DNA from 4 places in the Mesorhizobium sp. EU05-FHT14A09 genome. Region 1 is predicted to be linked to each of the others. Evidence: predicted binding sites of a transcription regulator. Region 1 holds the regulator's gene; each other region holds the start of a gene.
What was found. The regulator PhoB, encoded in region 1, activates phosphate uptake and scavenging genes when phosphate is short. The targets are predictions, from matches to a motif close to TGTCATNNANCTGTCAT.
Positions count from the first base shown of each region.

Region 1 (6,032 bases):
TCCGACCTCATAGCGGAAGGCATCCTGCGCGAAGGCCGCAGCGAACCGACGGCATCGAAACGTGGCCGTCCACAGGTGGGACTGCAACTCGACCCAAACGCTGCGGCCGTCCTGACGGTCGTTCTGTCGCTTAACCTGGTGACGGCGGCAGCCGTCGACTATTCCGGCAAGGTGCTGGCCGAGGAAACACGCCGTCTGGACACTCTGTCTCTGCCGCGAGAGGCGCTGATCGGCGAGTGCGTCGAAATCGTCAGGCGGCGGCTCGACGACCAGAGTCTTAAGAACCATCAGGTGCTGCGCATCGCCTTTGCCGTTCAAGGTACGGCGGATTCACACGCGCGCACCATGTTGTGGACGCCGATCACCCCACATGGAGAGATTCCTTTCGCCGATATCCTGGAAAACGCTTTCGGCATTCCTGTTATCGTCGAGAATGACTGCAACATGATGGCTGTCGCTCTTCGCTGGCGCGGCACGGACCGTTACCGCGACGACTTCATTGCCGTTGTGCTTTCGCACGGTATCGGCATGGGCATCGTGCTCAATGGCGAATTGTTCATCGGCACCCAGTCGTCCGGCGGCGAGTTCGGACACATGATCCACCGGCCGAATGGCGCATTGTGTCGCTGCGGTCGCCATGGCTGCGTCGAAGCCTATGCCGGCAACTACGCGATCTGGCGAAACGCCCGGGGACTGGACGAGAACACCGAACCTGCCGCGGATATTCCCGACGACGAAATGCGGATGCTGGCTGAAAAAGCGCGGGCGGGCGATGGTCCGGAACGCGAAGCCTATGAACGGGCAGGCACGGCTCTCGGCTATAGCCTCGGTTCGCTTTTCGCCGTCATCGATCCGGCACCTGTGACCTTTGTCGGTATCGGGGCGACAGCTTTCGACCTGATTGAGCCGGCCCTGCGGCGCGCAATTGCTCAGACTGCCGGCGGACAGCATTCGAATTCGATCGTGTTCAACATCGAGCCGAACGAGCAGATGCTGATCCGCGAAGGCTGCGCCATGCGCGCGTTGACCTTCATTGATCAGGAGATCTTCGCGCTTGGTGGCCCGACAGCTTCGGCGCCTCAGCTTGTGGAAGCCTGAGCCCGCCGGTTAAAGCAATTCCAGGAAAAGTGTGTAGCGGTTTTCCGTCCGGAATTGCGCAAAAACAAAGAATTAGAGCGTTTCAGCGCTTCCGTAAAAACAGAAACGCTCTAAAGCGCCGCGCGTCCTAGTGGACGCACAAAGGACGCTCCAACTCTTTTGTCCGGCGCATGACGGCCGGCGCATGCCACCCTGCCTTTCCGAAAATCGATTCCGACTTTCGGGGTCATGCGCTAATCCTCGCGGATGGCATAGCCCGAGCCGCGGATGGTACGGATCACATCCGGCATGCGGCCGTTGTTGACCGCCTTGCGCAGGCGACCGACATGTACGTCCACCGTGCGTTCATCGATGTAGATCGTCTCGCCCCAGACATTGTCGAGCAGCTGGCTGCGCGAGAAGACCCGGCCGGGGTGACGCATCATGAATTCCAGCAGCCGGAACTCCGTCGGCCCGAGGCGGATCTCGCTCTTCTTGCGATACACCCGGTGCGACTCGCGGTCGAGCACGATGTCGCCGACCTTGAGCACGGAAGACAGCACCTCCGGCTTCGCCCGGCGCAGCAGCGCCTTCACGCGTGCCATGAACTCCGGCATCGAGAACGGCTTGACCAGATAGTCGTCCGCACCGGTGGAGAGGCCGCGCACACGGTCACTCTCCTCGCCGCGCGCCGTCAGCATGATGACCGGCAGACGCTCGGTTTCCGGCCGCATGCGCAGCCGACGACAGAGTTCGATGCCGGAGACCGCCGGCACCATCCAGTCGAGCACCAGCAGATCCGGTACGTTTTCCTGAAGCCGGATTTCGGCTTCGTCACCTCTGGCGACCACTTCGACCTGGTAGCCCTCGGATTCCAGATTGTAGCGGAGGAGAACGCCCAGCGGCTCCTCGTCCTCTACCACCATGACGCGCGGCGCGATCATCTTGCCGTCCGTCCTGTGATCAGGCCGCCGGAACGGCGGCAGCCGTCTCGTCGAGCTTCGGCCTATTGGGCGGCAACTGCTCGCCCGTCAGCACGTAGAAGGCGTTTTCGGCGATATTGGTGACGTGGTCGCCGATACGCTCGAGGTTCTTGGCGCAAAACAGCAGATGCGTGCAGGCCGTGATGTTGCGGGGATCTTCCATCATATAGGTCAGCAGTTCGCGAAAGACCGACGTATATTTGACATCGATCTTCTCATCGTCTGCTCTCAGCTGGGCGAGACCCTCTGCGTCTTTCGCCGCATATTTCTCCACGACGCCGTCTACCTGGTTGAGCACCAGATGCGCCATGGAATCGATCGAATGCGAAAGATCGCGCGGCGTGGCGCCCTGCCCGACCGCTCCGACACGTTTGGCAATGTTCTTGGCCAGATCGCCGATGCGCTCCAGGTCCCCTGCCATGCGGATGGCGCCGACCACGGCGCGCAGATCCTGTGCCATGGGCTGGCGCTTGGCGATCAGCGTGATCGCCTTGCTGTCCAGCTCACGCTGGCGCGCGTCCATGATCGCGTCGTCCGAGACGACACGTTGGGCAAGTCCATTGTCTGACTTGAGCAGCGCCTTGGTGGAGCTTTCAACCATCGAACTGGCCAATTCACCCATGTCGCTGATGAGCCTGCTGATCTGTCCGAGCTCTTCGTCGAACGACGCAACGGTATGTTCGCCCATATCTTGTGTCCTTTTTTCCTCGGCAGCAATCGCTCACTCAGCCGAAGCGGCCGGTGATGTAGTCCTGCGTGCGCTTGTCGTCGGGGTTGGTGAACATCTTGTCGGTAGCGCCCTCTTCGACCAGATAGCCGAGATGGAACATCGCCGTGCGCTGCGAGACGCGAGCGGCCTGCTGCATCGAGTGCGTCACGATGACGATCGTATAGTTCTGGCGCAGTTCGTCGATCAGTTCCTCGACCTTCGCGGTCGCGATCGGATCGAGCGCCGAGCACGGCTCGTCCATCAGGATGACTTCCGGCGACACTGCGATGGCACGCGCGATGCATAGGCGCTGCTGCTGGCCACCGGAAAGGCCGGTGCCGGGCTCAGCGAGGCGATCCTTCACCTCGTTCCAGATCGCCGCTTTCTGCAGGCTGGACTCCACGATGCGATCCATATCCGCCTTGTTCTTGGCAAGGCCATGGATACGCGGCCCGTAGGCGACGTTCTCATAGATCGACTTCGGGAATGGATTGGGCTTCTGGAACACCATGCCGACGCGGGCACGCAGCTCCACCACATCGATTTTCGGATCGTAGATGTCTTCGCTGTCGAGCGTGATCTTGCCACCAACCTTGGCCGCGTCGATCGTATCGTTCATGCGGTTGAGGCAGCGCAGGAAAGTTGACTTGCCGCAGCCCGAGGGGCCGATCAGCGCCGTCACCTGGTTGAGGCGGATGTCGAGATTGACGTCGAAGAGCGCCTGCTTATCGCCGTAGTGCACGGTGACCTTGTCGCCGCGCATCTTGATGACTTCGTTGGTCTGGGCGCTCATCTGGCTGCTCACTGCCTGTTCGAGGGTCTTTTCCGTCATGATATTCATATCAGGCTCCCTTTCTACCAGCGCCGTTCGAAGCGGCGCCTGAGCACGATCGCTGTGATGTTCATGGCCATCAGGAAGACCAGAAGGATGATGATTGCACCGGACATGCGTTCCACGAACGCGCGTTCGGCTTCGTTGGCCCACATGTAGATCTGCACCGGAAGTGCCGTCGCTGGATCGAACGGGGTTGCGGGATAATTGGCGACGAAGGCCACCATGCCGATCAGCAGCAGCGGCGCCGTTTCACCGAGCGCGCGTGCCAGGCCGATGATCGTGCCGGTCAGGATGCCGGGCGCTGCCAGCGGCAGGATATGCTGGAACACCATCTGCATCTTCGAGGCGCCGAGGCCGAGCGCGGCCGACCGGATCGAAGGCGGGACGGCTGCGAGCGCGGCACGTGTCGCGATGATGATGGTCGGCAACGTCATCAGCGTCAGCACCAGGCCACCGACGAAAGCAGCGGAGCGCGGCATGCCGAGGAAATTGACGAAGACGGCGAGGCCGAGCAGACCGAACACGATCGAGGGCACCGCGGCCAGGTTGTTGATGTTCACTTCGATCAGGTCGGTGAAGCGGCCCTTCTTGGCGAATTCCTCAAGATAGATCGAGGCGGCAACACCGATCGGAAGCGCCAGCAGCAGCACGATCACCATCATGTAGAACGAACCGATGATGGCGACACCGAGGCCCGATGTTTCCGGACGGCTGGACGCGCCGAAGGTGAACAGGCCGGTGTTGAAATGCTCGGCCATGGCGCCTTCGGCCTTCAGCTTGTTCATCCACTCGACCTGCTGGTCGGACACCTTGCGGCGATCCTCCGGCACCGAGAGGTCGATCTGGCCCTTGAAGGCGGAATCGAGGTTGGCACCAGCAAGAATATCGACGGTGCGCGTGGTACCGATGACCTTGGGATCCGAGACCACCACATCGCGCAACTGCACGCGAGAGCCATCGGACAGGAAGCCCTTCAGCTTCGTCATCATCGGCTTGTTCTTCGCGTCGATGCCGAGTTTCTCGGCAAGTGCCTTCTGCGCCAGCACCGGATAGTTGGCGGTCAGCAGGACTTCAGGGTCCGTTGCCCGCTTGTTGTCCGGATCGATCACCTTCTCGTCGAAGGTGATCGGCAGCGACACCGTCGTCTGCCAGAAGGATGTGTAGCCCTTGCCCAGGATCGACACGAGCATGACGACGAGGAAAGCCAGGCCGACAAGGATCGCAAGCACGCCATAGAGGCGGAAGCGGCGTTCGGCGGCATAGCGGCGCTTGAGGCCGATGTCGCGGCGCGCAGGAGCCGTGGCTGTCGCGACCGTATCCAGAGTGACGTCGGTCATTCGTACTGCTCCCGGTATTTGCGCACGATGTAGAGGGCGACGATATTCATCACCAGCGTCAGCACGAACAGCGTGATGCCGAGCGCGAAGGCGACCAGTGTCTGCGGCGAATTGAATTCCAGATCGCCGGTCAGCTGGTTGACGATCTTGACGGTGATGGTGGTCATTGCCTCGAACGGATTGAGCGTCAGATTGGCGGCAACACCCGCTGCCAGCACCACGATCATGGTCTCGCCGATTGCGCGCGAGGCTGTAAGCAGGATGGCACCGACAATGCCGGGCAGCGCGGCAGGCAGGATCACGCGCTTGATGGTCTCAGAACGCGTCGCGCCGAGGCCAAGCGAACCGTCGCGCATGGCGCGCGGCACCGCAGTGATAATGTCGTCCGACAATGAAGACACCACGGGGATCAGCATCACGCCCATCACCAGGCCGGCGGTCAGGATCGACTGCGCCTGGATGAAGGAGGTACCGCCGGCAAGGGCTGCGCTGAGGTCGCGCAGGAAAGGTCCGAGCGTGACGAGTGCGAAGATGCCGTAGACGATGGTCGGGATGCCGGCAAGCAGCTCAAGTGCGGGCTTTACCGCAGCGCGCACTTTCGGTGCCGCGTATTCGGCCATGTAGACCGCCGACATCAGACCGATCGGCACCGCAACCAGCAATGCGACAAAAGCGATGTAGAGCGTACCTGCGAGCAGCGGGATCAGGCCGAACTGGCCTTCGGAGGCGCCGGCGCCGGCAGCGGCGAAACGTGGATCCCAGACAGTACCAAAGAAAAAGTCCAGCGGCGGCACACGATTGAAGAAATTCAGGGTCTGGAACAGCATCGACAACACGATGCCGATGGTCGTCAGAATGGCGATGGTCGAGGCGCCGAGCAGGCCCCAAAGCATCAACTTTTCGACGTTGTTGCGGGCACGAGCGCGCAGTTGCACCTGCGAGATTCCGTAGAACGAGCCGGCCAGAGCCAAACCGATCGTGACAACCGCGCCGATGAGGCCGAGCAAGTCGGTCGTCCGGTTGGCCTCGGCCGCGATCGGGATCATATAGTCCTGCGTATCGGTGGCGAGCGCCACACCCTTGGCACCGAG
Region 1 is NZ_JBYTDF010000003.1:639,914-645,945, reverse strand. Features, by position in the region: gene AC3WTO_RS14730 (ROK family protein) at 1-1,098, shown strand, start outside; gene phoB (phosphate regulon transcriptional regulator PhoB) at 1,332-2,021, opposite strand; gene phoU (phosphate signaling complex protein PhoU) at 2,041-2,748, opposite strand; gene pstB (phosphate ABC transporter ATP-binding protein PstB) at 2,786-3,610, opposite strand; gene pstA (phosphate ABC transporter permease PstA) at 3,625-4,941, opposite strand; gene pstC (phosphate ABC transporter permease subunit PstC) at 4,938-6,032, opposite strand, start outside.

Region 2 (6,032 bases), on a different contig from region 1:
AACCGACTTCACCGATTTCGATCCGTTGCGGCTGTGCTCGCAGCTTCGTTCACTCGATCGCACGCGTTTCGTGCCGATCATGCTGCTGGCTGACCAGGGCGAGGAAGACCGAGTCATCCGTGGCCTGGAACTCGGCATCAACGATTATCTTACCCGGCCGATCGATCCGCATGAGTTGACGGCGCGGTTGCGCACGCAGGTGCGTCGCAAGCGCTATAACGACCAGTTGCGAGCTTCTGTGACCCAGACGATCGAAATGGCGGTGACGGACGGCCTGACCGGTCTGCACAATCGGCGCTACCTCGACAGCCATCTGCAGACACTGTTCGACCGTGCCGTTGCGCGTCGGCGGCCGTTGTCGATGATGATCACCGACCTCGACCGCTTTAAGACGATCAACGATACCTATGGGCATGACGGCGGCGACGACGTGTTGCGCGAATTTGCCCACCGGTTGCGCAAGAACGTGCGTGGCATCGACTTGGCCTGCCGTTTTGGTGGCGAGGAATTCGTGGTCGTGATGCCGGATACGGAAGGTGTCGTGGCCGAAAAAGTCGCGGAGCGTATCCGCGCTGAAATCGCCCGCTTGCCCTTTGCGATCGGTCGCGAAGGCAAGACCGCCGAAGTCACAATCAGCGTCGGCGTTTCGTCCCTGCTCAAGGGACCGGACACGGTCGAAGATCTTATCAAGAGGGCGGATATCGCTCTCTATGAGGCCAAGAACAGCGGCCGCAATCGGGTGGTGGCAAAGGCTGCCTAGCCTGTCTTGGCAACCGGTATCATCAGTCGTTTACCTTAACCGGCGCGAATCTCTGGTGCGTGGTTAAGAAAGTATTGCTTTTCATCAGCGCTTGAGCAAATGTGCAGCCGCTAACGAGGAACTGTTCGGTGCGGGGGCGAAACCGGCATGTTCCATTGATACCCCATGATGCTCAGGTCCGCCGCATCTCCTGGGTCCGTGGGGTCGGCCGGCCGGCGCTGGCATATAGTGGCCTCCTCGTACCGCTGCCATCCGCCGACCGGCCCCCTTATTCTTCTTTGATTGAGCCACCGCGTCCTGGGAGTGATCCTCCCCGGATCGGGCTGGCGTTGTCTCGCGGGTAGGGGCAAACAAAAACGCCGCCCAAGGGGCGGCGTTTCGGCATTCCAAAAGAAATCAGATTACTTGATCTTGGTTTCCTTGAACTCGACGTGCTTCTTCGCAATCGGGTCGTACTTGCGGAACGACAGCTTATCGGTCTTCGTGCGGCTGTTCTTGCTCGTCACGTAGAAGAAGCCGGTATCGGCGGTCGACAGAAGCTTGATCTTGATGTTCGCGGCTTTGGCCATGGTGTTCGTCCGTTATTGTCTTGGAGTTCGAGCCGCTGGAACACGGGGAAAACACCCGGACGCGGAAAACTTGGCCGGACACATAAAGAATGCTTCCGGAAAGTCAAGTCCGCGCGGGATTGCCGCCCGCTCCCGTAGGCTCGCCGGTGCTTGTCAGCTCGTATGGGCGACGAGCCGTTCGATGGTCTCCGGGAAGAAGTCGGGGGCCGACCAGCGCTTACCGAACATCATGTCGTACTGCAGATAGCGATAGTCGCGGATCAGCGGCTCGATCTGTTTTTGCCGAGCCCAGTCGATGGTTGCTTCGTTGTCAGTGGCCAGCAGCACGTTGCGGTCGATTGCGCTGTACCGCTTGCTCACCTCGCCGAGGAAACCCGTGTAATAGGGGTGGGTTATGCCTGCCGCCTTCAGCAGATGGTAGGGCAGGAATGCCGGGCTGACCGAGCCGATGTCCTCGGAGAGCCCAGTGCGGTTTGACCAGACCACCAACGGTGTTTCGCGGTGCAACTTCATCTGGTCGGGTGCTTCCCTGCGCGGCGCGACATTGTCCTTGAGGAAGCCCGTCTCCACATAGACCGGCCCCAGCGGTGGCAGATGATCGCCAAAGAAGACGATTACGGTTGGCCTATCCCGCTTCTCGGCCCAGTCGACCAGGCGCTTCAGATTGCGGTCGGCATCGGCTGCACCCTCCGCATAAGACAGCAGCGAATCCTTCGCCCACTGGCTGATCGGAGCTTCGACGGTGTGGGAGGCATCGCTATAGCGATTGGGCTCGTAGGGGCCGTGATTCTGAAGGCTCACGGCAAAATAGAAGAATGGCTCCTCCGACGCGTCGGCCGCGGAAATGAGCTGGTCAGTCATCGCCTGGTCGGAGGCGAGTGGTCCGCGTTTTTCCAACGGCGCCGTCTCTTCCGACTGGAAATCGTCGAAGCCAAAATCGGCGTAGACGGCAGTGCGGTTCCAAAACCAGTTGGTTCCGGGATGGAATGCCCTGGCTGAGTAGCCCTCGCTCTTCAGGAAAGTGGCAAGTGAAGGCACGGGCGCACGCACATACTGCTGGTAAGGAATCGATCCTGCCGGCAGGAAGGCGTTGGAAAACCCGGTCAGGGCCTCGAATTCAACATTTGCGGTCATGCCGCCGAACTCTGGCGACAGCATCGATCCCGACCGGAGCTGCCGCACAGCCGCCAATGGATCCGGCTTGATCGACACGCCAGGCAGGATGGTGGGATCCCAGAAGGATTCGCTCATCACCATGATGATGTCCGGCTTGTCTTCCGGCACGAAACTGGTCGCCTCGGGGTGGGCGATGGCTGCCAAGGCCTTGTCCGAATAGCCCGAAGGGGCTGCGACATGGGCCATGGGAACGTTGAGTGCGAAGGCAAGCGCGAAACCGTTGGAATTGTAGTTTTCCTTCTGATCCCACATCATCGGGATGATCTGCAGGCGGTCTCGGGTCCACGAAAAGGTCGCGTAGTCCATGATCGAGACGAAAAAAGCCAACAGCGGAATCGCGACCACAAGGCGTGCGAGCCGCGCTTTGTAGCGCAAAGCAGGCGCGCGACGGCGCCACAGGCGCCACAACATCACGATCACAGCCAGCACCCCGGCAATGCCGGCTGCCAGTGCCACTCCCGTCCATGGACGCTCTCGTACCAGCAGGGGCATCAATTCGATGATCTGTCGCACATAAAGAAAGTCGGTCGGGTAGAGCGGATCGCCAAGGTAGCGTGATTTTTGATGTCCGACGAACGCCAGTGCCAGGGTCAGCGGCGCGAAAATCATCAGGCTTTGATGATTGCGCCCCAGCAATGCGTCGAGGCCGATCAGGATAAGCGTGAACAGGATGACCGTGGTCCAGCCCGGTTTGGACGGCTGAAGGAAGAAGCCGAACGTGCCGGCGAGGTCGCCCCGAAAAATCAATTCGATGGCGAACACCAGTACCGCCGAGGCGGCCAGCGTCATCAGGCAATAGCGCACAGCACGCCGTTCTTCGCCCGGTTCGAGGCCGGCCACGGCGGTGTCATGTCTGTGCTTCGGCGCGTTCATGCCGCTCCCTGACCATCCCTTCGCCAACTTACTAGTCCCCCGACTGCAAATGCGTCACTCAACTGTCACTCAAATGTCACAAAAGACTAGCGCCTGTGGCAAAATTTAGAAGAGCCAGCAAACGAATCGTGTTCGATTTTCATCATGATTGATCGCCCGCGCCGCCTCAGAAGCGCTGTTTGGAGCAGCCCGCGCAGGGCGCGTCGGACTTGACTTGTCGCCCGCGCTTGCGCACAGGGCAGGCGAGATCAAGCAATTGGAGCTCTCTTTATGGCGGTCGCGTTTACCTTTCCGGGGCAGGGCAGCCAGTCGGTCGGCATGGGCAAAGAGCTGGCGGATGCCTTTCCCGAAGCCCGTCGCGTGTTTGAAGAAGTGGACGAGGCGCTCGGGGAGAAGCTGTCCGCTCTGATCTGGGACGGACCTGAAGAGACATTGACGCTGACGGCGAATGCGCAGCCCGCGCTGATGGCCGTGTCGCTGGCGGCGGTTCGCGCGCTCGAAGCGCGCGGCTTTTCCTTGAAGGACAAGGTGACCTATGTCGCCGGTCACTCGCTGGGCGAATATTCGGCCTTGGCCGCGGCTGGGTTCGTCTCGGTGGCCGACGCGGCACGGCTCTTGCGCATTCGCGGCAATGCCATGCAATCAGCGGTGCCGGTCGGCGAAGGTGCCATGGCTGCGATCATCGGCCTCGAGCAGGCTGATGTCGAAGCCGCCTGCGCCGAAGCTGCCAAGGGATCCGTCTGCCAGGTCGCCAATGACAATGGCGGCGGCCAGCTGGTGATATCGGGCGCCAAGGCAGCCGTGGAACTGGCTGCGCAGCTGTGCACGGAAAGAGGCGCCAAGCGAGCGCTGATGCTGCAAGTGTCGGCGCCGTTCCATTCGGCGCTGATGGCGCCGGCAGCCGAGGCCATGCGCGAGGCTCTGGCCAATGTCACCAAGAATGCGCCGGTGGTTCCGGTTGTGTCGAACGTTTCGGTTTCACCAACCCGCGATCCCGAGGCGATCGCGGCCCGCCTAGTCGAGCAGGTGACGGGTCGCGTCCGCTGGCGCGAGACGGTGGAATGGTTCGGCGCCAATGGCGTGACCACGCTTTACGAGATTGGGGCCGGCAAGGTACTTTCCGGCCTGGCCCGCCGGATCAACCGCGATATCTCATTGGCTTCCATAGGAAATCCCGCCGACGTCGATGCGGCCATTGCCGTACTCGCCTGAGCAACCTGATGACCCCACCCGTGTGAAGGGTGTGCTTGAGAGGGACAAGACATGTTTGATCTGACAGGCCGCAAGGCACTGGTCACCGGAGCCACGGGTGGCATCGGCGAAGCCATTGCCAGGATACTCCATGCGCAAGGCGCGATCGTTGGCCTGCACGGCACGCGCGTCGAAAAGCTTGAAACGCTTGCGGGCGAGCTTGGCGATCGCGTCAAACTCTTCCCGGCGAATCTTTCGGATCGCGACGAGGTCAAGGCGCTGGGCCAGAAGGCCGAAGCGGATCTCGAGGGCGTCGACATTCTGGTCAACAACGCCGGCATCACAAAGGACGGCCTGTTCGTGCGGATGTCGGATGCCGACTGGGACAGCGTGATCGAGGTCAACCTGACTGCGGTCTTTCGCTTGACCCGGGAACTCACGCATCCGATGATGCGCCGGCGTTACGGCCGCATCATCAACATCACCTCCGTCGTTGGCGTCACCGGTAATCCGGGCCAAGCCAACTATTGCGCCTCCAAAGCCGGCATGATCGGCTTTTCAAAATCATTGGCGCAGGAAATCGCGACGCGCAACGTCACCGTGAATTGCGTTGCTCCGGGTTTCATCGAATCGGCCATGACCGACAAGCTGAACGACAAGCAGAAAGAAGCGATCATGGCCGCGATTCCCGCCAAGCGCATGGGAACAGGCAACGAGGTTGCTTCTGCGGTCGCCTATCTCGCATCGGAAGAGGCTTCCTACGTGACGGGGCAGACGATGCACGTCAACGGCGGCATGGCGATGATCTAACATCTGGCCGCGACCAGTCGCGGCTTTGGAAAAACGATGCTCGCGCCTTGGATGACGAGCCGTTTTCGTGTAATGCGGCCCGCAACCCGGCGGTTCGGGCAAAAGCCGGCATTGTTTATTGTGTATAAGCCCGACCTATCTTTCAGCTTGATTAGCGGCAGTGTGCCCGCTAACGAAGACAGATCATAGAACGAAGGATGCCAACATGAGTGACACCGCAGAGCGCGTCAAAAAGATCGTTATCGAGCATCTGGGCGTCGATGCCGACAAGGTGACGGAGCAGGCCTCGTTCATCGACGATCTCGGCGCGGACAGCCTCGACACGGTTGAGCTTGTCATGGCGTTCGAGGAAGAGTTCGGCGTAGAAATCCCGGACGACGCGGCAGAGACCATTCTCACGGTCGGCGACGCCGTGAAGTACATCGACAAGGCCTCGGCCTGATCTTTCCGGCATAGGTCTTCGGGAAGGACTTGGAATGAGGCGCGTTGTCGTTACGGGCCTCGGCCTGCTGTCGCCATTTGGCGTTGGGGTCGAGCACGGTTGGCGGGAACTTCTGAGCGGCCGTAGCGCCGCCAGCCGCGTCACCGAGTTTGAAGTCGAAGACCTTGCCTGCAAGATTGCGCATGTTATTCCGCGCGGCAATGGCGAGAAC
Region 2 is NZ_JBYTDF010000002.1:273,094-279,125, reverse strand. Features, by position in the region: gene AC3WTO_RS08720 (PleD family two-component system response regulator) at 1-760, shown strand, start outside; gene rpmG (50S ribosomal protein L33) at 1,162-1,329, opposite strand; gene AC3WTO_RS08710 (LTA synthase family protein) at 1,483-3,378, opposite strand; gene fabD (ACP S-malonyltransferase) at 3,649-4,590, shown strand; gene fabG (3-oxoacyl-[acyl-carrier-protein] reductase) at 4,642-5,379, shown strand; gene AC3WTO_RS08695 (acyl carrier protein) at 5,585-5,821, shown strand; gene fabF (beta-ketoacyl-ACP synthase II) at 5,856-6,032, shown strand, end outside.
Region 2: the regulator PhoB is predicted to act here: its motif matches at 3,431-3,447, upstream of AC3WTO_RS08710 (LTA synthase family protein).

Region 3 (6,032 bases), on a different contig from region 1:
GGCAAGCCGGTCTTCATCCGCAACCGCACGCCGGAAGAGGTGAAGGCCGCGCAGGAGGTCAAGCTCGAAGAGCTGAAGGACCCGCTGGCGCGCAACGCCAATCTGGCATCGGACGCACAGGCGACCGACACCGACCGCTCTGCCGGCACGGGCAAGGAAAACTGGCTGGTGATGGTGGGCGTGTGCACCCATCTCGGCTGTATCCCGCTCGGCCAGCAGGGTGAATATGGCGGCTGGTTCTGCCCGTGCCACGGCTCGGTCTACGATACCGCCGGCCGCATCCGCAAAGGCCCGGCGCCGGAGAACATGGCCGTGCCGGTCTTTTCATTTATCTCCGATACCAAGATCCGCGTCGGCTGAGGCAGGGGGACATTTCCATGAGCGAGGGACACTCGACCTATACGCCGAAGACCGGCCTTGGACGCTGGTTCGATGCGCGCTTGCCGCTGCCGCGGCTTGTCTATGATTCCTTCATCGCCTATCCGGTGCCGCGCAACCTGAACTACATGTGGACGTTCGGCGGCATCCTTTCGATCATGCTGGTGTCGCAGATCATCACCGGCATCGTGCTGGCGATGCACTACACGTCCGACACGACGCTGGCCTTCGGCTCGGTCGAGAAGATCATGCGCGACGTCAACCAGGGTTGGCTGCTGCGCTACATGCACTCCAACGGCGCATCGTTCTTCTTTGTTGCTGTCTACCTGCACATCTTCCGCGGTCTCTACTACGGCTCCTACAAGGCGCCGCGCGAGCTGCTGTGGATCCTGGGCTGCATCATCTACTTGCTGATGATGGCAACAGGCTTCATGGGTTACGTGCTGCCGTGGGGCCAGATGTCCTTCTGGGGCGCCACCGTCATCACCGGCTTCTTCACCGCGATTCCGGTGGTGGGCAACTGGATCCAGGAACTGCTGCTCGGTGGCTTCGCCGTCGACAACCCGACGCTGAACCGCTTCTTTGCGCTGCATTACCTGCTGCCGTTCATGATCGCCGGCGTCGTGGTGCTGCACATCTGGGCGCTGCACGTCACCGGCCAGAACAATCCGACCGGCATCGAAGTGAAATCGAAGACCGATACCGTGGCCTTCACCCCCTATGCGACCATCAAGGACGCGCTGGGCATGGTGGTGTTTCTGCTGTTCTTCGCCTACTTCATCTTCTACATGCCGAACTATCTCGGCCATCCGGACAACTACATCGTTGCCGACCCGCTGAAGACCCCGGCCCACATCGTTCCGGAATGGTACTTCCTGCCGTTCTACGCGATCCTGCGCGCCATCACCTTCAATATCGGGCCGATCAACTCGAAGCTCGGCGGCGTCATCGCCATGTTCGGCGCGATCGCGATGCTGTTCATCGTGCCATGGCTCGATACCTCGAAGGTGCGTTCGGCTGTCTATCGTCCGTGGTACAAGCTGTTCTTCTGGCTCTTCGCGATCAACGCCATCCTGCTCGGCTGGCTTGGCTCGCGCCCGGCGGAAGGTTCCTACGTGCTGATGGCGCAGCTGGCGACGCTGTTCTACTTCGCCTTCTTCCTGATCATCCTGCCGGTGCTCGGCCTGATCGAGACGCCGCGTCGCCTGCCCAATTCCATCACCGAAGCCGTGCTGGAAAAGAACAAGGGTGGCAGCGGGCATCCGGCCGGGGCGACCGCTTCGCCGGAAACCAAGGGCTGAGCGAGAAGAGAATCCAGGGGATAATGGTATGAAGAAGATTCTCATTTCGCTGGCTGCGGTCTCGGCGCTGTTCATCGGCGCGACCGCTTATGCCGAGGAAGCCGGGAAGGCAGGCGAGGCTTCGCACGAAGCCAACCCGACCCATTTCCCGATCCACAAGCCTAAGGAGATGAGCTGGTCGTTCGCCGGCCCGTTCGGTACCTACGACAAGGCGCAGTTGCAGCGTGGCCTCAAGGTCTACAAGGAAGTTTGCTCGGCCTGCCATTCGATGAAGCTGGTGGCTTTCCGCACGCTCTCGGACCTTGGCTACTCTGAAGCGCAGGTGAAAGCTTTCGCAGCCGGCTATACCGTCCAGGACGGTCCGAACGACGCCGGCGAGATGTTCGAGCGCCCTGGAATCGCATCGGACCATTTCCCGTCGCCATATCCGAACGATCAGGCTGCTGCGGCTGCCAACGGTGGCGCGGTGCCGCCGGATATGTCGCTGCTTGCCAAAGCACGCGGCATTGAGCGCGGTTTCCCGCAGTTCATCATCGATATCTTCACGCAGTACGCAGAGAGCGGCCCGGACTACATTCATGCGTTGCTCAACGGCTATGACGAGCAGCCGCCGGCCGGCATGAACGTTCCGGAAGGCACGCACTACAATCCGTATTTCAATGCGGGCTTGTCGCTGAAGATGCCGAAGCCGATTTCGGCGGACCAGGTCACTTATGACGATGGCACGCCGCAGACGGTCGAGCAGTATTCGGAAGACGTTACCGCTTTCCTGATGTGGACCGCCGAGCCGCATCTGGAGGATCGTAAGAAGACCGGTTTCCGCGTCATCATCTTCCTGCTGCTGTTCGCGGTGCTGATGTATCTGACCAAGCGCAAGGTCTGGTCGAACATCGCTCACTGACATTTGGGATATTCTGTTAAAAAGGGTCGGCCTGTTCATTCGGGCCGACCCTTTTGTATGCCAATGGCGTCATATGGCTGTCACGGCATCGGCGGAAGCTCCACCATCCCACTGCCACAGGATGGTCTTTCATGCGCAAAACCAGCTTCCTCGCCGGCGTCTTTCTTCTTGTCCTGACCGCCTCCGGTCAAGCGGAAGACGCCAAGCCCTTCATCACAAATGCCGATGTCGACCTGACTGCAATCCTGCCGCCTCCGCCGGCCAATGATTCCGCCAAGACCAAGGAGGAACTGGCCGAAGTGCTGACGCTGCAACTCACGCGCACGCCGGAAATGGAGGTGCGGGCCAAGGCTGACGCCGAAGAGAATGTCTGGCGTTTTGCGGACGTCATGGGCCCGAAGTTCACCAAGGAAGCGTTGCCGAAGTTCAATGCGTTTTTCGAACGGGTGGTGGCCACCGAAGGCGCTGTCGTCGACCCTGCCAAGGACGTCTGGAAGCGTCCCCGGCCACACATGCTGAGCGATCTGGTCAAGCCGATCGTCAAGCCGTCCACCTCGGGCTCCTGGCCGTCAGGCCACACGACCCTGGGCACGATGATGGGTATCGTCCTGTCCGATATGGTGCCTGAGAAGCGTGCCGAGATCATGGCGCGGGCATGGGAGTATGGTCACAATCGGGTCGTCGCCGGGATCCACTATCCTTCCGATATCGAGATGGGGCGGATTTCTGGGGCGGTGATTGCTTCCAACCTGCAACACAACGCTGAATTCGAGACCGAATATGCTGCGGCGAAGGCCGAACTGCGCTCGGACCTGGGTATGTAGCCGGCGGTCCTGGGCCGGCGCTGCTAAAATCGAAGAGGGGTGCCCGGGTGGTGCCCCTTTTGGCTTTTCTGGATAAGTCGCCTGCCTGATAGACACCCATACGCGCGCATGTTTACGGTGGCGAGCGGGGGGCGTGGTTAGGGAGGAAAGCCGTGGCTGGTCCATCTCACTCGACTGCCGCAGAACCCGGTATGCGCGAGCGCGTCGTTCGAAAAGTCGCCTGGCGACTGATGCCGTTTCTCGGTCTGCTCTATTTCATCAATTATCTCGACCGCACCAACATCGGCTTTGCCGCGCCGCACGGCATGAACGATGCGCTGGGCTTCGACAAGGCCGCCTTCGGACTGGCCTCAGGCATCTTCTTCATCGGCTATCTCCTGCTCGAGGTGCCCAGCAACCTCATCCTGCACAAGGTGGGAGCGCGGCGCTGGATCGCGCGCATCATGGTGAGCTGGGGCATCGTCGCCTCGCTGATGGCATTCGTTCCCAATGCGCTCTCGATGTATGGCCTGCGCTTCCTGCTCGGCATCGCCGAAGCCGGCTTCTTTCCGGGCATCATCCTCTATCTGACGTTCTGGTTCCCCAAGCGCGAACGCGCGCGCGCGGTGGCACTGTTCATGATCGCGATACCGGTATCGTCCGTGATCGGCTCGCCGTTGTCAGCATGGCTGATCTCGGTCGGCCACGGACTGGTGTTCGGGCTGGACGGCTGGCGCTTCATGTTCCTGGTCGAAGGCCTGCCGGCGATCCTGATCGGCGTGCTGTGCTGGTTCTACCTCACGGACAAGCCACAGGATGCCGCCTGGCTGACGGCGGAGGAGCGCAACTGGCTGCAGAACGAGATGGACACCGAACATGCGCAGACCAGCCAACGCTACCACTACCCGCTCAGAAAGGCGCTGACGCAGCCTCGCATCCTGGCGCTGGCCTTCGTCTATTTCGGTGTGGTCTACGGGCTTTACGCAGTCGGCTTCTTCCTGCCGACGATCATCGCCGGCTTCAAGCAGGCGTTCAACACGGAATACTCGATCATCGAGCAGGGTTTCATCGTCGCGATCCCTTACGCTTTCGGGGCGATTGCCATGTATCTGTGGGCGCGCCATGGCGACAATACAGGCGAGCGCGTGTGGCACGTAGCCCTTCCGGCGATCGTCGGCGGCCTGGCCATTCCGGTTGCGCTCTACATGCAGTCGCCCTTCACCACGATGATCGCGGTGACGATATGCGCGATCGGCATCTGTTCGGCGCTGCCGACCTTCTGGGCGTTGCCCACACGCTTCCTGACAGGGGCAGCGGCGGCGGGCGGCATCGCGCTGATCAATTCGCTCGGCAACCTCGCCGGCTTCGTTGGCCCATATGTGACGGGCTGGCTCACCGACCTGACCGGCAATCCGAAGGCCGGGCTGTGGGTGGTCGGCGCCTTCATGATCGCGGCGGGCATCGTTGCCGTCCTGCTGAAGGCTGCGCCGGCTGCAGACGATGAGCGGGTGGCGGAGACCGACACGCAGGCGGCGTAGCCTGCAAACATGCGCCGGAAGTCAAAGCTGTAATGGCTTTCGGCTTTTCTTTGCCTGCCGCAGCCGCTAGAGCGTTTCCGTTTTTCGCGGAAACGCTCTAGCTTTTTTGTTTTGCGCGATTTCGGACGTAAACCGCTACACACTTTTGCTGGAACTGCTCTATCGATGGGCGGAACAGGGAATGGATTCTTGATGTCATCGATCGAAGAAACGCTGCTTTCCGCTATCCGCACCATTCCGGATTATCCGAAGCCGGGCGTCCTGTTCCGGGACATCACCACGCTGCTCGGCAATGCGCGTGCCTTTCGGCGGGCCATCGATGAGCTTGTGCATCCTTATGCAGGGCAGAAGATCGAGAAGATCGCCGGCATCGAGGCGCGCGGCTTCATCCTGGGCGGTGCCATCGCGCACCAGCTCTCGGCCGGCTTTGTGCCGATCCGCAAGAAGGGCAAGCTGCCGCATGAGACCGTGCGCGTCGCCTACAGTCTGGAATACGGGCTGGACGAGATGGAGATGCACAAGGACGGCGTGGTGCCCGGCGAAAAGGTCATCCTGGTCGACGATCTGATCGCCACGGGCGGCACCGCGGAAGCCGCGGTCAAGCTGCTGCGCCAGATCGGCGCCGATATCGTTGCGGCTTGCTTTATCATCGATCTGCCCGATCTTGGCGGGCGCAAGAAGCTCGAAGCGCTGGGTGTGCCGGTGCGCACGCTGATCGCCTTCGACGGACACTAAGAAGGCCGGTTTCCGCTGCAGGAATATTCCTGTCTGCGGCAGGGAACCTCACATCCCTTTCAGCGCCCTGAACAGCGTGAAGGCAGCAACGGCCATCAGGAGCCAGCCGGCGCCGCGGCCGATCCAGACGGTTGCCGCATGGTTTTCGGTCAGGGCGTCGCGGCCGCGCAAGGCAGCGAGCGCAAGTCCGCCATAGACGACCATCTGGACGGTGATGGTCATCGTTCCCATGATCAGCGCCTGCAACCAGATCGGGCCGTAGATCGGTTTCATGAACTGCGGATAGACGGCGAGCACAAACAGCCAGGCCTTGGGATTGAGCACGCAGGTGAGCACACCTTGCGCCAATATCGTGCCGAGCGGGCGCGCGGCTGCC
Region 3 is NZ_JBYTDF010000004.1:577,247-583,278, reverse strand. Features, by position in the region: gene petA (ubiquinol-cytochrome c reductase iron-sulfur subunit) at 1-360, shown strand, start outside; gene AC3WTO_RS17830 (cytochrome b) at 378-1,679, shown strand; gene AC3WTO_RS17825 (cytochrome c1) at 1,708-2,580, shown strand; gene AC3WTO_RS17820 (acid phosphatase) at 2,712-3,404, shown strand; gene AC3WTO_RS17815 (MFS transporter) at 3,557-4,921, shown strand; gene AC3WTO_RS17810 (adenine phosphoribosyltransferase) at 5,114-5,656, shown strand; gene AC3WTO_RS17805 (LysE family translocator) at 5,705-6,032, opposite strand, start outside.
Region 3: the regulator PhoB is predicted to act here: its motif matches at 2,648-2,664, upstream of AC3WTO_RS17820 (acid phosphatase).

Region 4 (6,032 bases), on a different contig from region 1:
CATGATGCGGACCGCGTGGTCGCGAAAGCGCGCATGGAACGCGGCCTTGTTCGCCTCGAATATTTCATAGATGCGCATTTGGTGGATCACTTGGATATCTCCTTTCAGCTTTTGTGCCAGGGCCGGAGACAACGCAGACCACGCCACGACCGCCATGCCCGCCAGGATTTCCCTGCGGCTGGAAGCCAATCGGTGACCGACCCTTGCCTGGGCCTGCTCGCGCTGCCGGGGTCTTTCACCAATACTCATGGTTCGCTCCGCTCTGGCTTGGCGGCGAGAATGAGCGATCAGGTCGAGCGGGTAAAATATATTATTTTATACAGTTTGATATTTTGGAGATATCAAATCGCTGGACTGCCGTGCAATTTCGAGGAACTTGTCGCGGGCAGGGGCAACCCGCGAAACGTCCCAGGCTGCAAGCACATCCAGGAACAGTGCGTCTATCGCCCCCTCCACGGCGATGCGGCGAAAGACGATGCCCTCACGTCGTCCATGGCCGACGGAGGCAGGTACGAGCGCAACGCCCAGCCCACCCGCGACCAGTCCTGTAATCGTCTCGATCTGTCTGGCTTCCTGCACAATACGAGGAGAAAATCCCGCCGCATTGCAAAGTGCGATCATCTGGTCGTAGAACCCCATGCCTTCGGAACGAGGCGTCGCGATGAAGTCGTCCCGCGCCAGATCAGCCAGGAAAACCTGTTCCTCTGATGCCAGGACATGGCTTTCCGGCAACGCCGCCACGATCTCCTCGCGGGCGATGCGCTCGAAAGTCAGTTCTGGAACCGCAATGCCTGGCCGCCGCATCAGGCCGATATCCGCCAGCCCCGCTGTCAGCGCGGCGACCTGCTCGGCTGTCGTCGCCTCCCGCAGCGTCAGCTCGACTTTGGGCAGGCTGAAGCGAAAAGCCTGCACCACCCTGGGCAGGAAGTTGAAATGCAGCGTGCCGACAAACACGATCTTCAGGCTGCCGCTCGTTCCGGACGCGACCCGCCTCGCCTGCTCGACACCCGTTTCGAGCGTTTCCAGCGTGGCACGCGCCGCCTGCAGAAACGAGGTGCCCGCCGGCGTCAAAGCGACGTTGCGGTTGTTGCGCACGAACAATGGCGCATCGATTTCGGCTTCCAATCGCCGGATGGCCTGACTGAGCGGAGGTTGCGCCATATGCAGTCGTTCCGCGGCACGATGGAAATGCAACTCCTCGGCAACGGCGATGAACTGACGAAGCAAACGAATCTCGATCATCGGTCCGACGTTACAACGATTGCGGAACTCCTCCATATCCGTGTTCGCTGACATAGCGTCGATCGCACGGGGGAAAACCGGCCGATCGCTAAAATTCGAAAGGTTCGGCGCAGCCTTCCATAATTTATCTGTGGCTAAGATAGCCGCATGATTGGGGACAAGGCCGCAACAGAGGTGGGAACTGAGCGTCAGCCGGCAACGCAGCGCCGCGTGCTGGCCACGACACCACCCTTGGTACCGGCACTGGACAGGCGCGAACACGAAGGCCTGGCTTTCGCGGTCTTCGTTGCGCTTGTCGTGCTCGCTGGCCTCTCCCATCTTACCGGCGCGCCACCCTTCATCGCCATCGGCGTTCTGATCACCGGCATTGCCGGCCTGGCCCTTTTCCTGCGCAACCAGCGCAGCGAACATCACACCGTCGCTATCCTCGACGACACCGCCGCCCGCAGCCGCGCCGAAATCGAAACCTTGGCCGACCGCATGTGGGAAATGCAGGAAAGCGAAGAGCGCTTTCGTGGCCTTATTGACGCGCTCGGCGACCTGGTCGTCCACCGCGACCGCGACGGCCGCATCGTCTATGCCAACCGTGTCTTTGCCGAATTGATCGGGCAGAACCTGACGGATCTGGCGGGCATGACGCTGGCGGAGCTCGGCATCGACGTCGGCATCGTTCCGGACGCAGCATTTTCCGATCACGATTGTCTGAGTTCGACCGACGTCGCCGTCCGCACCCAGAGCGGACCGCGCTGGTTTTCGTGGATCGAGCTGTCGATGCGCGACAAGGACAGCGCCGAAGTGTCCCACCGGGCGATCGCGCGCGACATCACGGCGCGCAAACAGGCTGAATCCTCGCTCATCAACGCACGCGAACGCGCCGAATATGCCAGCCAGGCCAAGTCTCGCTTCCTGGCCACTGTCAGCCATGAAATCCGCACGCCGATGAACGGCATCATGGGCATGGCCAAGCTTCTCGCTGACACCAGGCTGACGCCGGAACAGCGCACCTACGTCGGCGCGGTCTCCACATCGGCCAGCGCTCTGCTGGCACTGATCGAAGACCTGCTCGACTATTCCAAGATCGAGGCCGGCCGTTTCGCGCCTGAACCTCAGCCGATGTCGCCGCGCGAGATCGCCGACAATGTCGTGGAATTGCTCGCCGCGCGCGCCTTCGGCAAGGCGATTGGCCTGGCCTGCCATGTCGCGCCCGATGTACCGCAGATCATCACGGCCGATCCCGGTCGCGTTCGGCAGGTGCTGCTCAACCTGATCGGCAACGCCGTCAAATTCACCGAGACAGGCGGGGTACTGGTCAGCGTCACCCGTCGCCGCGCCGAAGCCGGCGATCGCCTCGTCTTCTCCATCACCGATACTGGCCCCGGCCTCAGCGAGGCCGACATGGACCGTATCTTCGAGGATTTCGAGCAGGCCGACGGCACGTCGACACGCAAGCATGGCGGTGCCGGGCTCGGGCTGGCTATTTCCAGGCGGCTGGCGGCAGCCATGAATGGCACTATCAGCGTTTCCAGCGCGCCCGGCGAAGGCTCGGAATTCACCTTCGAACTGCCGGCACGGGAAGCAATCGAGGCAATCGATGACCGTATCGATGTCCTGGCCGATCGCCGCGCCGTCATCGTTTCGGAAAACACCATCGAGGCCGAAGCGATCGCCCGCACCATCCGCGCGCATGGCGGCCGCGCCGAGATCGTTGCCAATGCCGGCCAGGCCTTGCCTTTCGCCGGCTTCTGCAACGTGCTCCTGATTGATGCGCGCCAGGAAGACGGCGATTGCCGTACCCTGAAACGACTGCGGCAGGCAGGTTTTGCGGCCTGCGAAGCCGTGACGCTCATCGCTCCGGCGGATCGCGGCGCACTGGTCGAATTCCGTGCCGGGGGATACGCAACCTTCCTGGCTCGCCCGGTCCGCGGCGAAACCTTGCTGCGGGTGCTCCTCGCCGGCCAGGCCGCCGTTGGCGGCCCTTTGACCGGCCCCAGCCATGCCGCGGTCGCGCCGGCAGGCATGGCAGGCAGCCTTTCGGTGCTGATCGCCGAGGACAATGACATCAATGCGATGCTCGCCCGCGCCACCCTGCAGAAGGCCGGACATCATGTCGACATCGTCAACAATGGCCGGGCCGCTGTCGAAGCCGTCGCCACGGACAGCCCCGCCAAGCGTTACGATGTCGTGCTGATGGACCTGCATATGCCGCTGATGGACGGCATGGATGCCATCGCGGCGATTCGCCGGCATGAGGAGGCTTCCGGCGCGGCGCCAGTGCCCATCATGGTGCTGTCGGCGGACAGCCAGGAACGCACCCGCCACGCCGTTCTTGCCCACGGCGCCTCTGGTTTTGTCACCAAACCGCTTGATCCACAGGCTTTGGTGCATGCCGTGGAGAGCCAGGCAGCGGCCTGATTCCGCGATTTCCAGCCCTTAGGTAAGCCGGCTAGCGACGGATCGTCTGCCGTCCTCCCCTTGCTCCTCACTATGTATCACGGTACTGTCACAATCCTGTAGCACCTACATCGTATCCCGACGCCAAGAGGGATGGCTCGAAGGAGAATCACTCGTGCATACAGCGATGCCGCAAGGTGAGATGCAGGGGAACACCGGAGGCAGCGCGATCCAGAGGATGAGGACGATCGAGTCCATCACCGGCACCTTGGGCAAGATCGGCAGCCTCGAAGTGCGGCTGGCTCGCGACGAGCTTGAGATCGCCGCTGCCCAGGAAATCCGTTATCGCGTCTTCTACGACGAGCTTGGCGCCCGCAAGAGCCGCCTGCAGTCGCTGGAACGGCGGGACGCCGACCGTTTCGACCCGCTCTGCGATCATCTGCTGGTGTTCGACAACGCCCTGCCCGGCCCGGACCATCGCCGCATCGTCGGCACCTATCGACTGCTGCGCCAGGAAACGGCGGTCAGCGCAGGCGGCTTCTATTCCGAGGACGAATTCGAGCTGCGGCGGCTGATCGCCAAGCACCCCGGCCAGCGCTTCCTTGAACTCGGCCGCTCTTGTGTCCTGCCCGAATACCGTTCGAAACGCACCATTGAGGCGCTTTGGCAGGGCCTGTGGGCCTACTTCACCCACTACGACATCGGTGTCCTGACGGGTTGCGCTTCTTTCCACGGCATCGTTCCGGCGGCACATGCCGAAGCGCTCACCTACCTTGCGCATCATTGCCGCACCAGCCCGGCCTGGGACATTCGCGCCAATGACGGGCGCTATTGCTCCATGGACCTGATGCCGATCGAGGCGGTCAGCGCCAAGGCGGCTATCGCCGCGATGCCGCCGCTGGTGAAGGGTTATCTGCGCGTCGGCGCACGCATCGGTGACGGTTGCGTCATCGATCACGATTTCAAGACCGTGGACATCTTCATCGTTTTGCCGGTGCGTGAAATCGGTGCCCGCTACGTGAATTATTACGGCGGCGAAGGGCAACGTTTCGCTGCCTGAAGCAATTCCAGCAAAATGCGCGGCGGTTTTGCGTCCGGAATTGCATGAAAAGCAGAGGGATAGAACGTCTCCCCTAAAAGCGGAAACGTCTAGCAATCGCCATGGCCGACGATTTTTCCGCCGTCTTCGAGCGCCTGAAGCAGGCGGCTCGGAGCCTGCCGGATGTTGTCGAGAGCACGTCCTACGGCACGCCGGCGCTGAAGACTGGCAAGAAGCTGCTCACCCGGGTCAAGGATGCAGAAACGGCGGTGGTGATGTGCCCGCTCGACGAGAAGGAGATGCTGCTGCAGGCTGCGCCCGGCATCTATTTCGAAACGGACCATTACAAGGGCTGGCCGGCTTTGCTCATACGCATGGAAGCGGCGTCGGACGATGAGCTGCGTCATCGCCTGGAACGGACCTGGCTGACGCAGGTCCCTAAGACGAAGGCGAAAGCCTGGCTGGCTGAGCGGGAAGCATCTTCTGACAGATGACTTCAAACAGCGCTTACGGGATGTCTTCGGGTCGTCGTCCCGGGCGGCTCTTATAGGGCGGAAACGACCAGCCGAATTTCAGCGCACCGCCTCGCACCGCGAAGGCAGCAAGAACGCCCGCCGGATAGGAAATCTGGCCCGGCAGGTTCAGAAGCTCGCCAGCGGTATAGACCCCGGCTCCGATGATTGCTGCCGTCACATAGATTTCCGGAGTAAGCAGCACGGAAGGTTCACCGGCCAGCAGATCACGCAGGATCCCGCCGAAGCAGGCCGTCAGCATGCCCATGATGATCGAAACGGCCGGCGAGCCGGTGATCGCCATGCCTTTCGCAGCGCCCATCACCGCAAAGACGGCAAGGCCGATGGCATCGAGCCACAGCAGAAGCTTGTAGCGGGATTCGACACGGTGCGCGCCGAAGAAGACCACAAGCGCCACGGCGGTGCAGATAAGCACATAGTCGCGATTGGCGACCCAGAACACCGGCACGCCGAGGATCAGGTCACGAAAGGTACCGCCACCGATACCCGTCACTGCGGCGAGAAAAATGAAGCCGACGATATCGAGCTGCTTGCGCGAGGCCGCCAACGCACCCGTAGCCGCGAACACCGCAACGCCGGCATAGTCGATGAAGGTGATGGCGGACATCGGAAGCCGGAATGAGGGGCAGCAGGGGAATAAGGCGCCAAGGCAATATACCCGAACATACATGCAGCTCGTGGCCATAGCCAGAGCCGTCAGCTTTGCCGAATATTGCCTGCCCTACTGCCCCAACCCCTATTGCCTTACTCAGGCATCCTTCTCGGCCTGCTCGTTGACCGGGCCGGGCTCGATGCCTTCGGCAGCGGCCTTCGGGCCCCCCTTGGAC
Region 4 is NZ_JBYTDF010000005.1:401,706-407,737, forward strand. Features, by position in the region: gene AC3WTO_RS19960 (NIPSNAP family protein) at 1-249, opposite strand, end outside; gene AC3WTO_RS19965 (LysR family transcriptional regulator) at 316-1,653, opposite strand; gene AC3WTO_RS19970 (PAS domain-containing hybrid sensor histidine kinase/response regulator) at 1,540-3,654, shown strand; gene olsB (l-ornithine N(alpha)-acyltransferase) at 3,872-4,693, shown strand; gene AC3WTO_RS19980 (MmcQ/YjbR family DNA-binding protein) at 4,795-5,166, shown strand; gene AC3WTO_RS19985 (trimeric intracellular cation channel family protein) at 5,180-5,812, opposite strand; gene grpE (nucleotide exchange factor GrpE) at 5,954-6,032, opposite strand, start outside.
Region 4: the regulator PhoB is predicted to act here: its motif matches at 3,741-3,757, upstream of olsB (l-ornithine N(alpha)-acyltransferase).